DNA from 4 places in the Macrococcoides bohemicum genome. Region 2 is predicted to be linked to each of the others. Evidence: riboswitches for the same ligand, from Rfam matches in the RefSeq annotation. Region 2 holds a riboswitch; each other region holds the start of a gene.

Region 1 (3,733 bases), 390 kb from region 2:
CGATGAATTCATAAGGAAATATCTTACTTCCGAAATAATATATTAGTGATAGCGCAATAACCGTATCTAGACTATACATGACGATTCTTAATATAGTTATATGTCTTTTAAAGTTCATTTTAATACTCTTTCTATTTTAAGATTTATAAATATAAATTCTTCAATGAAAATACATTTTAATACTATCCCTGCCACTCCGCTTCTGTCATTACCTCATCATCATCAAAGTCATGCGCATAATCATATTTAAATTCCTGTTTGATCCACGCAATAAGCGCTGTATCTTCAGAAATAACATCAATGAAAAACGGACTTAATCGAATAAACGTTTTATCATTATACAGATAACTAAAAAATGGCATCTTTTCTTTCCTTTTATGATATCTCATGTAATTGATCGCATCTTCTAACGGTAATCCTTTAATACTAATATGCGTAAAATCCTTCTTTAATTCTTCATTGTAGACGATATACTCATTGTACCTTTTGATATCAATAATCTTTCCTAACCCATAATGCTGCGCATTAATGTCAAATCCATTGTATAGCAAATCATATTTGTTTGAGAATTTCTTTAGTAACTTCATATAACTAAAGTATGTAAGTCTAGATTCATAAAACCTTACACGTTTATCATTCTCTACAAACCTAAAAGGTGATACACTTTGATTTAAAATATCGATACCAGCAACTTTAATTGATGTCATGATTCGTCTCCTTATACTTTGTATTAATAGATACAGCATTCTTTCAGATCGTTACGACTGTCTTCCGTTCTCAATATGTGTCGCTAAATTCTTAAAGTACATCGGCATACCGATTGTTAGCAGTAACCCTGCAATGAGTCCGTGAAAACTATCTGGTTTAATATCATAAATTAAAGCAAACCCAATGAATATAAATCCAATGATACTAAGCGCTGCACCAATAAAAAGTTTATGACATGATTTCATTACTTTTATCTCCTCATTTTCTTTTAATTATACTATCTCAATCCATGTACTTTACCTTAAACTTACCTTAAACTTACCTTAAAAATATGGCTCAAAAAATATTACAAAATGATTTCGAAGGGTTCTGAATAAAAAAGTATGGTATAATTAACTTACAAAAAAATAGCTCGTATCTTATTCAGAGCAGGTGGAGGGACTTGGCCCTATGAAACCTCGGCAACAGGCTTATGCACTGTGCTAATTCCAACAAGATGATGTCTTGAAAGATAAGAAGTTCTTACTTAAGCTCTTCTTTCTTTAAGATGAGCTTATTTTTATTGTAAAAACGATTTAAGGAGTGTTTATAATGAGAACAAGAGCAGACGTATTAGCAGAACTCGTAGAGGCACAAATGAAGAAACCGAATAGCTGGGGTTCAAGCATGGCTAGAATGGGAAAGATTTCTCAGCTTAAAAGTGAATTAAATGAATTAGATGCAGCACATTCTACATTTGAATCAAAACCTGAAGAACCAACGATTAATAATGAAAATCGAAAAATTGAATTTGTTATTAACGGTTATAAAGTAACAGTAGAACCGCAGTATTAATGAAAGTGCCTATCAAGCGATAGGCGCTTTTTTTAGTATTTCATCTGATTGTTATATGCAGTCATAAAGAGTAATCCCTTTTTAGTTACTTCAACATTAAGTAAAGTTTCGAACACGTTATCATCGAGTAAGACATTGAACCTGAATTCCACTAAGCCCATCTCAAGTAGGATGAATATGATGTCGTCTTCTTTAAAGTGACCGTAATAGTCTGCATCTGGGTGATCAGTTAATGTTACTAAAATCTTATGTATGCGACCAAGCTCAAAATCCACAGCGTCACCTCCTTTGTATTATGATAGATTAATCATAATATGGGAATTAATACATAAATTAAAAATTTCTAATTTGGAAATTCTGTTCTTTAGAATATCAAATAAACTTATAATAATTTAGTAACACATCTTATCAAAACGCAATATTCAAAAGACAATAACTTTACATTATAATATAAATTTTCATAAAAAAGTGGTTATTTTCCGAGTTGGAAAATAACCACTTTTTCATTTTATTCTTTGTTAATTTCACCTAAAAAAGAGGTGGAAAATATTGAATAACGCAGACATAGCAAAAGCGATAAAATACCATAGAGAAAACCTAGATTATACATCCAAAGAAATGGCACAGCTATTAAATATCGGATTATCAACATACTCAAAGTTAGAAAATGATGAACGTAATATTACTGCTGTTGATCTGTATAACATCAGTAAAATATTTAATATGACGATGGACGAAATAATAACGAAGCAAGGAAGGAGGAAATAGATTATTGGTTTAATGTTTATATATCAAAAGACAAATGGAGTTGCCTACCTAACAACTCCATTTGTAACTTTCGGAATCTTTATTTTATCATTTTTGAATCTGCTAATTCTTTATACCAGTGTGCACTCTTTTTAGGATATCTTTCCTGTGTTTCAAAGTCTACATAGAATAAACCATATCGTTTTTCATATCCATTAGACCAAGAAAATACATCCATCAGTGACCAGATAAAATATCCTTTGACATTAGCACCGTCTTCAATAGCATCAGCGATTACTTCCAGATGTTTTTTAACATAATCAATTCGCGCATCATCATATACAGTTCCATCTACAAATTCATCTTTATATCCTAATCCATTTTCAGTGATATAGATTTTTTTATAGTTTGGATAATCTTTTTTCACGCGCATAATTTGATCGTATAAACCTTGTGGGTAAATCATCCAATCCCAATCAGTTCTAGGGACATCTATATCAAATTCTCTTTGTCCTACCCCTTTTAATTGATATTTAGATCCACCTTTATTGCCTTTAGAATTATGAGTGATTTCTGATTCGCCGTCAAATCCCCTCATCCAATCACTCATATAGTAGTTAATTCCTAAGAAATCATTTAAGTCTTTAGCAGCATCTAGTTCTTTTAAATCTTCATCTAAAATTTCTAGTTTACCACCATTCACTTTAAGAATGTGATTGACACCTTCCATTGTGTGATCAGAATATTGACCAAGATATGTTGCATCTAGAATAAATTTATTATGAATAATATCTTCTAATTCAGCAGCACGTACATCTTCTGGATTTTCTGGATCATACGGATATTTTGTTGGCAAGGCATGCACGACACCTATCTCACCTTCATAGCCATTATCTTTAAATAATTTAACTGCTCTCGCATGTGCTACCATCATATTGTGATGTGACTGAAATACTTTTTCAAAATCATATTTTATGCCTGGAGGAAACTTACCAACAAGATACTGTCCATCACCAATAGGGCCTATTTCATTAAAAGTAGTCCAATATTTTACTTGAGTAAATGTTTCGAAACAAAACTTAGCATAATCTACAAAGTGTTTCACATTTTCTCTATTTAGGAAATCACCATTTTTATGCAAAACTTCAGGTGTATCAAAGTGATGTAATGTAACAAATGGTTCCACATTTCTCTTTAAACACTCATCGAATAAATTTTGATAAAATTGAATGCCTTTTTCATTAACTTCTCCGTATCCTTGTGGAAAAATTCTTGACCATGCAATTGATATTCGTATACCATTTACTCCAAATTTTTCACTTAATTCTAAATCAATTGGATATTTATTATAAAAATCACTTGCTGGTTCAGCAGTATACCAATAATTTTCTTCCAAATAGGTATCCCAAGCTACTCTCCCTTTTCCATCAGTATTTGTCGCACC
Region 2 (3,733 bases):
GCTACTCATATCTTACTAATGTTAAGCAAAAATTACAACCGAAAATCTACACGATTATTAAAGTCACATTTTTGTCACAAAATTGATGATATGACGGTGCTTATCTTTTGCGGATACTCGCCGTATCCGGAAAAGATGAACTATCGTTAGCCCGTTTAACCTAACATCGTTTTTAGTGCTTCACCAGAATTGTTCCACATCTCAGGGTTATGATGCATTAAGAAGTCTTTTAGGACCGCTTTATTGTCATCACCAATCTGATCTAAAATGAACTTGTGCTTCATCGATTTATCCATCATATTGACGTGTTCAGCCATCACTTTATAGCCACGTTTACGTTCCTTATTTACTGCCATATAACAAGCAGTAGCCCCCGCATAATACGGACCGACTTCTGCACGTTCTGTCGTTACCCATACGAGCCAGTATTCTTTCTGGTCAGGACCTTCTGTTTCAGATTTATCCGTCACCCATTTCACACGCTTTTCAACTTCACTACGCGCATGCATCGCACCGATATCGATAAATGCTTTTTTCTCAGCAACATCAATAAATACTGGTGCCACATTATCTAAGCTAATCGAGCCGATATTCGTACCTTTATGTCCGTCAAGCGGATCATTTTTTATAATATTAAACTGAAATTCTGCCATATTATCACCCTATTCTAATTCATTTAATACGTTAATAATTGCACCTCGAATTTCAAGGTCTTCGATATTTAAAATTGTTTCTTTAGGATAGTAAATTTTATAATCTTTTCTCTGAATACCTGTAATACTATTGATTATAACCGATTGAGTACTAATTTCTTTAATCTTGCCAGTAGACGTTATTAAGTGAATTGGTTTACGCGAGTTAATCCCAGGTCTGTTATAGTCATATGGCAAATCACTAAACGAGTCCACAACAAAATAATAATCCGGATCTATGCCCGCTTTAGTAAACAATTCAGTTAGTTCATCTATCGTAAATCGATTACCATCAAACGGTAAATGTTTAAATAAATCACGGTTAACAAATCTGCGCGATAAATCACTTAAAATGGCGTCCTCTTCGTCAATCCATTGCTGCAGATAATAATTTAACACCATTTCATCGAGTCTTAAATATGCATCAACGGATACTTGATTTGATTTAAAGAACGGCACTAAATATTTAGGTGGTTCTTTAAACGCATATCCTGCCTCATACAACACTTTGGCACGTTTCAGGACACGATTTAACAATACTTCTCCACCACGACTGACTGGATGAAAATATACTTGCCAGTACATCTGGTAACGGCTCATTAAATAATCTTCTACAGCGTGCATACCACTTTCTTTAATCACAACTTCATCTTTTGTCGGACGCATAAGCCTTAATATACGTTCCATATCAAAACTACCATAACTCACACCTGTATAGAAAGCATCGCGTTGTAGGTAGTCCATACGGTCAGCATCAATCTGCGAACTAATCATCGAAATGACCAGCTTATTATGATGTGTCTTGTTGATTACAGCAGCTACTTCTTTCGGAAATTCAGGTGAAACGCGTGACAACACATGATTTACTTCCGTATCTCCTAATATGATCTGCTGTGTGTAAAGCTCGTGATCCGTATTAAAAATCTTCTCGAAACAATGAGAGAACGGACCATGGCCTAAATCATGTAACAGTGCTGCACATAATGCGAGCGAACGATCTTCATTATGCCAATGTTCACGTCCAGCAAATATTTCGTCTATCATACGACGTACGATTTCATAAACGCCTAACGAATGATTGAAACGTGAATGTTCAGCCGTATGAAAAGATAAATATAACGTACCAAGTTGTTTTATTCGACGTAATCGCTGGAATTCTTTCGTCTTGATTAAATCCCAAATTAACTGATCCCGTACATGCACATAGCGATGCACCGGATCTTTGAATACCTTCTCTTCCTGCATCTTTTGGAATTGGTAGCCCATAGTGGTTCTCCTTTATTTTTTCATTACTTAAATTTTATCATAAAGCCTCTAAAATAGAATGATTAACGGCTTTTAAAAATTTTGTAATACAAAAAATTTTCAGAAAGTTATTGACTTATATTTTTAATTAATTTAATATTCAACTTAACAAAAAATTTAATAATTATTTATCAAGAGTGACTGAGGGATTAGGCCCTATGACGTCCAGCAACCTATCCACACGGAAAAGGTGCCAATTCCTACAGTACAATTGTGCTGAAAGATAAGTAGAGATACTGATGGCTAACGTTTTCCCGTGCATATGGGGAAACGTTTTTTTTTTGTGAAAAAATTAATTCTGAGGTGAAACCATTGTCTAAGTTTAGTTCATATTTCTTAATGCAGGAAGTTGATATTGCAGCATACATACTTGAAACTACAAATTTATTTAACCCCGGTGAGAAGTTAACAGTAAATGAAATCGGAGATGGTAATTTAAATTATGTCTTTCGTGTATCTAACGGCATCAAGTCCATTATTGTCAAACATTCAGGCGTCGTAGCGCGTATTTCAGATGAATTTAAATTATCAACTGATCGTACAATTCGTGAAGGGAAGTTACTCAAAGTACACGGCGACATCGTACCACAACTTGTGCCGCATATTTATGCGATTGATGATGTAATGAAATGTGTCATCATGGAAGACTTAAAAGATTACACAGTATTACGCCAAGGTTTAATCGATGGCAATATTTATCCGAATATCGGTGTTGATTTAGGGACATATTTGGCTGAGACACTGATTAACACATCAGACTTTGTACTTGATGCTAAAGAGAAGAAAGCTTTACAAAAAGATACGATAAATCCCGAATTATGCGAGATATCTGAAGATCTCGTGTTCACCGAGCCATTTTACGATAATTTCTCTCGCAATGAGGTCAGTAGTGCCTTACTTCCATACGTCGAACAGTTACTTTATAACGATGACGCATTAAAGCTTGCAGTCGCAGAAGCGAAGCTTAAGTTCTTAAATAAAAGTCAAAGTTTAATCCACGGTGATTTACATTCAGGTTCAGTATTTGTTAATAAAACAGAAACAAAAGTCATTGATCCTGAATTCGGTTTCTATGGGCCAGCAGGATATGATGTCGGAAATGTGCTCGCTCACCTTTTCTTTGCATATAGTAATGCGCAAGCGCTTGGCAGAGATGAACAGGCTAAATTTATTGCCGAAAGTATCACTGATGTATTAGAAGTATTCAAACAGAGAAGTTTAGCGATCTTACAGGAAAAGACGAAAGATGTCGCATTGAAACAAACTTCAGTTTATGCAAGCTATATCCGTTCAGTGCTTGAAGATGCTTATGTAGTATGTGGACTTGAAATTATTCGTCGTATCGTCGGACTTGCTAAAGTAAATGATTTAACGACTTTACCTGAGCAGCAACGCGCTCAGATAGAAGTGCAGCTTATTAAGTTTGCGAAATCGCTCATTCAATATCCGGAATCGCTATCCATCTACCCATCTATATTCTCACTATATACAGAATTTAAGGAGATTGCGGCATGACATTACAATCCATTCAATACAAAGATGGCGTTCTTACGCTCCTTGACCAGACGAAATTACCACATGATATACAGTATATCGACTGCACAGATTATGAAGCAGTAGCAGTAGCAATTGAAGATATGATCGTGCGCGGTGCACCAGCGATCGGAATTACTGCAGCATATGGTGTTGTAATCGGTGCCTTACAATACAACGGGGATAAAGACTTTAAAATTTAT
Region 3 (3,733 bases), 780 kb from region 2:
GACAAATCGAATTATAAAAAAATAAAAACCACTCAAGATGTTGATGTGAAGCAACTTGACTTTGCGAAAAAGATAAACAGAAATCAATTTAAAGAAAAATTTAATGAAAATGGTGCAAATTCAAATGGAAATCATCTTTACTATTTTGATGGCGGATTCCAATTTGTACTTATGAATAACTAAAAGCAAAGTCCTTATGGGCTTTGTTTTTTTGGTATAATAAAGTGAATATATGGAGGTGTGCTATGCCGAAAAAAACGAAACAAGTTACTAAATCTAAGCCTAAAAATAAACGCAGAAAAAAGAAATTTGGTTTCAAAAAAATTGCGTTCATTTGCTTTGGCGCATATATTGTTTGTGCGATATATGGTGCCAATAAACCACTGCCAGGTGGCGTGTCGAAATGGTTTGATTATAGTAAGACAAATGATGCTGAAGTGTTGATTGATAATACATATGAGAAAGATAAGGTGATGCATTACGATCACAAAATCTTTAATGCTCAATTACAGGCAATTCGCGATGCACAGGACTTTATTATTCTGGATATGTTTTTATTTAATAATGCTTATGATGGTGAAATTGAATTTCCTAAATTAACTGAACAATTAACGGATGCATTAGTTGCTAAAAAGAAGGCTCAACCGAATATTAGAATATATATGTTAACTGACCCGATCAATTCATTCTACGGCAGTTATACACCTGCGCATTATAAAAAGTTGCGCGCTAATGGAATAAATTTATATGAAACGAATCTCGTTCATTTACGAGACTCTAATCCAGTATATTCAGGTTTCTGGCGCCCAACATTACGTTGGTTTGGTAATAATGAGAATGGATTAATTACCAATATTTTTTCTAAAGATGAACCGAATGTAACGGTTCGTGGATTTGGTAGATTGCTCAATATGAAAGCCAATCACCGTAAAACGTTAGTAACAGAGAAGACTGCAATTATTGCTTCAAGTAACCCACATGATCCGAGTGGTCATCATCAAAATGTTGCATTAAAAGTAAGAGGTCAGATTCAGGAAGATTTAATCAATAGTGAAGTACATGCGATGAATATGAGTGGTGCAGATTTAAGAGTTGATGATTTTAAGATCAATGCACGCGCATTTAATAATGGTATGAATTATACGACAACACTAGTTACTGAAGGGAAGATTAAAGCTGCGCTGTTAGAAGAGATTGGTCGAATGAGTGATGGAGATTCTATTAAGATGGGCATGTTCTATATTGCTGATCGAGATATTGTAAAATCTTTAATTAATGCAAGTAAACGTGGTGTAGATGTGCAGTTAATTCTAGATGTAAATAAAGAAGCATTCGGTAAAGAAAAACCTGGCATTCCGAATAAACCGGTTGCACACGAGTTAATTGCAAAGTCGGATGATAACATCAAGATTAAATGGGCAGTGAGTCATGGTGAACAGTATCATGCGAAATTTACATTGCTGAAAGATAACGATAAACATGAATCGACTTTAATCTTAGGGAGTGCGAATTTAACAAGACGTAATGTCGGTGACTTAAATCTAGAGACGGATGTTATGATTTCTGGACAATCGAGCTTACCGGTATTTACTAAGATTGATCAGGATTTTGATGCGAAATGGGATAATACTTATGCGCATGTAACTGATCATTATGATGTAAAGAAGGATCCTTCATTCTTGAAATCAGTAATATATCGTATTCAGGAGTTTAGTGGATTATCAAGTTTTTAAAAATGGTATTTGATGGCCGACAAACTGGATTTATCGGCCAAAAAATCCCCAGCTCAAACTTTTTTTAAAATGTTGTTGACAGATAATTTGATTCACTGTAACATGTAAAACAAATTAATAATTATTTTATCAAGAGAGACAGAGGGATATGGCCCGATGAAGTCTCAGCAGCGGACTCTAATTTAGAGCACTGTGCTAATTCCATCAAGCTCATGCTTGGCAGATAAATCGGACGTATAACGTGCATTTAGCTACCAGCTGAGTGCACGTTTTTTATTTTGGGAGGAGAAAAAATGGGAATCATTGAAATTGATCACGTGACTAAAACGTATCAAACAAAGAAAGGTTCGATTAATGCACTAGATGATGTATCGCTTTCAATCAAGAAGGGTCAAATCTACGGCATTGTTGGATATTCAGGTGCTGGGAAATCAACTTTACTCAGGTTAATTAATCGACTTGAAGCGCCATCTTCTGGTCATGTATATGTTGAAGGTAGAGATATCGTTGGATTAAAGGAGAAAGATTTACGTAAACAACGTCAAAATATTGGCATGATATTTCAGCAGTTTAATTTATTTAAAGCAAAGACAATCAGTGATAATATTCGTTATCCTTTAAAGCTAACGAAACAATATTCTAAAGCTGAAATCGAGCAGCGTGTGGACGAATTACTGGCATTTGTCGGTCTTGATGATAAGAAAGATGATTACCCAAATCAGTTATCCGGTGGACAGAAGCAGCGTGTAGGTATTGCAAGAGCGTTAGCAACGAATCCTGATATATTACTTTGTGATGAAGCAACAAGTGCACTGGATCCTGAAACGACAGATGAAATATTAAACCTGTTAAAAGATATCAATGAAAAGCTTAATATCACGATAGTGATCATCACCCATGAGATGGAAGTTGTGAAATCAATTTGTGATGAAGTAGCTGTAATGGAAAAGGGCAGAGTGGTTGAGAGTAACAAGGTATTTGAACTATTTACTACACCTGTTCATCCAACAACAAAGCGTTTTGTGCATAGTGTACTTAATGATGACATCCCTAAAGATATTAATGTTACGAATCGTAAACTATATCGATTTATCTTTAATCATGAACAAATTCTTGAGCCGGTATTGAGTAAGATTGGTAGAGCAAATCATGTTGATTTTAATATTTTGTATGGCGGTATCACCGAGTTAACTGATAGATTATTTGGGAATTTATTAATCGAAGCGGTTGGTGATGTTCAAAATATTCAAAGTGCCTTATCAGAAATAACACAGCACGGCATAGAAGTAAGGGAGGTAGAAGGATTTGAAAACTGATTTAAGTACATTCTGGCCAGTAATATTAGAGCACACAATCAGCACACTCATCATGGTAGCAATTACTTTAGTACTGGCAACACTCATTGGTTTACCGCTAGGTATATTATTATATGCAACTGGTAAGGGCAATATTTTAGAAAATAAAGTGTTAAATACGATATTGAACGCAATCATCAATACAATTCGACCGATTCCGTTCATTATTTTCTTAGTAGCACTGATTCCGATTACTAGATTTTTAGTAGGTACATCTATCGGGATCTGGGCAGCGATATTTCCGATGACGTTAGCTGCATCATTATCTATTGCGCGTGTTGTGGAAAACAATATCGTTTCAGTAGATCGTGGTGTAATTGAAGCAGCGCAGTCTATGGGTTCAAGTAAGTTTGATATTTTATTTAAAGTATTAATTCCGGAAGCAGCAGGAGCCCTCATTTTAGGGTTAACCTTTACTACCGTATCACTCATCGAGTTCTCTGCAGTAGCAGGTCTTGTTGGTGCTGGTGGCATAGGGTATCTCGCTTTTACATATGGCTATCAGCGCTTTGACGTTGTAGTCATGTTTATTACAGTGCTTATATTAATTGTTTTAGTTCAGATCACACAATTTATCGGTAACAAAGTAGCAAGCATATATACAAGTCGTTTATAAAAAAGGAGAATGAAAAGATGAAAAAGTTA
Region 4 (3,733 bases), 460 kb from region 2:
TTTGGAATTGCAATCTCAGCACCATTAGGTACTTCTTCAAATGATTTATATTTACCAGAATAAATACCCATCGGTGCAGTTGGAACTTGTCCTGTTGCAACAAGATTGGTCTTATTTTGAGCATTAAACTGTTTCATAAATTCAATATGCTGGTATAAATTCGCATCTAAATCACCTTTTGCTAATGATTTATTCGGCTGAATGTAATCAGAGTATTCAACGCGCTCTACTGTATAGCCTAATTTTTCAAGACCAGGCTGAATTGCTTTCTTTACCATATCAGCATAAGGCCCACTCGTTGCACCAATACTAACTTTACCTTTATCTTTGCTTTGCGTACTTTTTACATCCGCATTTTGACGTTCAAATGGATTACCTTTATCTAATAATATCCCAGATAACAATATAACAATGATGCCAGACAATATAAAAATAACTATATTCTTCATATTTTTCCTTCTTTCGTTTCTTTTATTTTTTCGCTTTTTATTATTTTTCAATTATATTTTACTCTTTCGTTTTACCTATTATCTTTTATCTACACGTTTACTGATAAAGTCACCAGTAATTTGAATCAGTTGTACAAGGATGATGAGTATAATGACTGTTACTATCATCGTAACGTTGTCATAACGATAGTATCCATATCGAATGGCAAGGTCACCAATACCTCCTCCACCGATAACACCGGCTGTTGCGCTATAAGCTAGTATGCTAATAATCGCTAAAGTAATTGCCTGAAAAATCCCTGACATACTTTCTGGAATTAACACATCCATAATAATTTGTTTAAGAGATGCACCAGTAGCTACACATGCTTCAATGACACCTTTATCGACTTCCTTTAAAGATGTTTCAATAAGTCTAGCAAATAAAGGTACAGCGGCAAGCGTTAAAGCGACACTTGCAACATAAGGACCATGGGACTGCCCAACAATCTTCGTAGCAAATGGCAGTATCGCTACCATCAAAATGATAAACGGAAACGAACGAATGATATTGACGATAAATCCTAATATCGAGTTAAGTGGTCCATTCGGTAATAGTAATTGATTGCGTGTTAAATAAAGAAGGATACCAAGTGGCAATCCAATAAGAACAGAGAGTGTAATTGCGATACTAGACATTAAAATCGTTTCTAAAAATGCTTTATATAATTCTGGTAGAAGTGTTTGAAATTTATCGCTCATTTATGCCACCCTCTCGATTCCATTTGATTTCTTTATGTATTCATTTATAGCGATTCTTTCTTGAATATCACCTGTAACTTCGAAAGTTAATATACCTATCGGTTGATTTTGTATGTATTCAATCCTGCCTTGAATAATCGAGATATCGCAGTTAAATTTCTTATATAAATTATTGATAAACGCACTTTCTGCACTATCTCCAATAAACTTAACCGTAATAATTTCTTTGTCTTCATTATTTAATTTCATATATTGCTCTGGTAATTCCAGATGATAGATATCATTTACAAAATGTCTTGTTAAATCACTTTGGGGATTAGAAAACACAGTAAATACATCTGCATGTTCTACGATTTCTCCATTATCCATTACGGCTACTTCATCACAAATTTCTTTTATGACATCCATCTCATGCGTAATTACAACGACTGTAATCCCTAATTTCTGATTAATATCGCGAATCAAGTTTAATATACTTTTTGTTGTCTCTGGATCTAGCGCACTCGTCGCTTCATCACACAACAATATTTCAGGATTATTAGCAAGCGCACGCGCAATTCCAACGCGTTGCTTTTGTCCTCCTGATAACTCTCTTGGATAACTGTCACGGCGATGTGTTAGTCCTACAAGATCAAGTAATTCGGTAATGCGATCATCATACTGTTTCTTAGGGAAATGTGCTGCTTTTAAACTGAATGCGATGTTTTCCGCCACTGTCTTAGATTGGATTAAATTAAACTGCTGGAAAATCATCCCTATGTTTAATCGTTCTTTTTGTAGTTTCTGCTTGTTTAATTTTGTAATATCTACATCATTCACAAGCACTTGACCACTCGTAGGCTTCTCAAGTAAATTAATTGTTCTGAGTAACGTACTTTTACCAGCACCGCTATAACCAATAAGCCCAAATATTTTTCCGGTTGGTATTGTTAAGTAAATATCTTTCAACGCTTGTGTTGTCTTACCGTTCCTTCTGTATGTCTTATTGACATCAATAAACTGTATCGCCAATCTATTCCCTCCACTTACCTTATCCAAAGAAAAAAAACGTCATTGCTTAATAGCAATGACGTATTATATGAGTCACTTATCTATCAAGCATAATAGCTTGTTGGATTTAGCACAGTACTCGTAAGAGCCCGCTGCTGAGACATCATAGGGCCAATTCCCTCAGTCTCTCTGGATAAGATATTTAATTTTTAATATGGTATTTATATTAGTACTCAAATTTTGAATTGTCAATGAATTCTTTAGTTTTTATTTATTTACAACGGTTACTCGCTCTGTTGTTGCATTGCTTTTCGTAAATTTATTACGCATTTTCATCAATAATTCATACACAATCGGCACGACGATCAATGTTAATAACGTAGAGGATACTAAACCACCGATTACCGTTACAGCAAGTGCTTTAGAAATCAATACTGAGCCGTCTCCACCAAATAATAACGGCATTAATGCGCCAACTGTTGCAAGTGCTGTCATAAGTATTGGACGTACACGTGTCGTTGCAGCTTCTAAAATCGCTTCACGTGTCGGTAATCCTTCTGCTTCTTTGTTAATGACGCGATCAATTAATACAATCGCATTTGTTACAACGATACCAATTAACATTAACATACCGATCATAGATGGTACTGATAATGTTTCTTTGAAAGCTAGCAGGCCTAATATTACTCCGATAATTGTAAATGGTAATGAGAATAGGATTGCGAGTGGTGCGAGTCCACCTTTAAATGTTAATACCAGGATTAAATAAACAATACCTACTGCTGCAAGCATTGCAAGTCCGAGTTGTGAGAAACTTTCTCCAATATCTTCACTTGTCCCACCAACGTGAACATCAACGTTATCAGGGTGTTTTAAAGCATTGACCTTTTCTGTTACATCTTGTGTAGCTTTACTAACATCTTTACCTTTAATCTTTCCTTCAACTGATGCTGAAATATTACCATCTTCACGCTTAATCGTGTCAGAAGTTTTTGTTTCTTCGATCTTAACAACTTCACTTAATGTCACTACTTTACCTAGTGGTGAAGTAATTTTTGTGTTTTCTAACTTTTCTTTCGTCCAGTTATCTTCTTTTTTCTTCGTTAAGATAACTTCTGTTGATTTACCTTTTTCGCCGACTTTCGTCACAACTTTATCATCGCTACGTTGATTTAACGTCATTGCAACTTGTCCAGCTGTTAAACCTAATTCAGACAATTTATTATGATTTACTTTTAAAGTATAAGCATCGTAACTATCTGAAAGTGATGTATTGACATTTGTTAACGATTTAACATCTTTCAATTCTTTTTCTAACTTTTCAACGACTGGTCGAATGGCTTCTGTTGATGGCCCATTAACGGTTACTGTAACCGCATTTGTTGCACCACCTGTTGCAAAGTCCTGGTTTTTCCAATCGCCTTCATGATTTAATTTAGCAATTTTAGCTAATACTTTATCCGCTTCATCTTCCCAGTTCGGAGTATCTTTCTTATATTCGACCATCATCGCCATATCATTAGATGCGATAGGGTTAAATGGATTTTCTCCTC

The links. A riboswitch is a leader RNA that binds a small molecule or an ion and turns the genes downstream of it on or off. The one in region 2 is predicted to bind S-adenosylmethionine.
Region 1: linked by a shared signal. The riboswitch ahead of HT586_RS09315 (hypothetical protein) and the one ahead of mtnK (S-methyl-5-thioribose kinase) in region 2 are both predicted to bind S-adenosylmethionine.
Region 3: linked by a shared signal. The riboswitch ahead of HT586_RS03255 (methionine ABC transporter ATP-binding protein) and the one ahead of mtnK (S-methyl-5-thioribose kinase) in region 2 are both predicted to bind S-adenosylmethionine.
Region 4: linked by a shared signal. The riboswitch ahead of HT586_RS01580 (methionine ABC transporter ATP-binding protein) and the one ahead of mtnK (S-methyl-5-thioribose kinase) in region 2 are both predicted to bind S-adenosylmethionine.

What each region holds. Positions count from the first base shown of each region.
Region 1 covers NZ_CP054482.1:1,799,949-1,803,681, forward strand. Annotated here, with positions in the region: gene HT586_RS09305 (hypothetical protein) at 183-707, opposite strand; gene HT586_RS09310 (hypothetical protein) at 759-953, opposite strand; SAM riboswitch class I at 1,125-1,226, shown strand; gene HT586_RS09315 (hypothetical protein) at 1,300-1,542, shown strand; gene HT586_RS09320 (hypothetical protein) at 1,575-1,817, opposite strand; gene HT586_RS09325 (helix-turn-helix domain-containing protein) at 2,092-2,310, shown strand; gene lacG (6-phospho-beta-galactosidase) at 2,390-3,733, opposite strand, start outside.
Region 2 covers NZ_CP054482.1:2,194,899-2,198,631, forward strand. Annotated here, with positions in the region: gene HT586_RS11455 (YwhD family protein) at 156-653, opposite strand; gene HT586_RS11460 (HD domain-containing protein) at 663-1,958, opposite strand; SAM riboswitch class I at 2,123-2,227, shown strand; gene mtnK (S-methyl-5-thioribose kinase) at 2,310-3,512, shown strand; gene mtnA (S-methyl-5-thioribose-1-phosphate isomerase) at 3,509-3,733, shown strand, end outside.
Region 3 covers NZ_CP054482.1:614,398-618,130, forward strand. Annotated here, with positions in the region: gene HT586_RS03245 (hypothetical protein) at 1-183, shown strand, start outside; gene HT586_RS03250 (phospholipase D family protein) at 246-1,733, shown strand; SAM riboswitch class I at 1,857-1,963, shown strand; gene HT586_RS03255 (methionine ABC transporter ATP-binding protein) at 2,033-3,049, shown strand; gene HT586_RS03260 (methionine ABC transporter permease) at 3,039-3,704, shown strand; gene HT586_RS03265 (MetQ/NlpA family ABC transporter substrate-binding protein) at 3,722-3,733, shown strand, end outside.
Region 4 covers NZ_CP054482.1:301,684-305,416, reverse strand. Annotated here, with positions in the region: gene HT586_RS01590 (MetQ/NlpA family ABC transporter substrate-binding protein) at 1-449, opposite strand, end outside; gene HT586_RS01585 (methionine ABC transporter permease) at 528-1,190, opposite strand; gene HT586_RS01580 (methionine ABC transporter ATP-binding protein) at 1,191-2,201, opposite strand; SAM riboswitch class I at 2,275-2,380, opposite strand; gene HT586_RS01575 (efflux RND transporter permease subunit) at 2,448-3,733, opposite strand, start outside.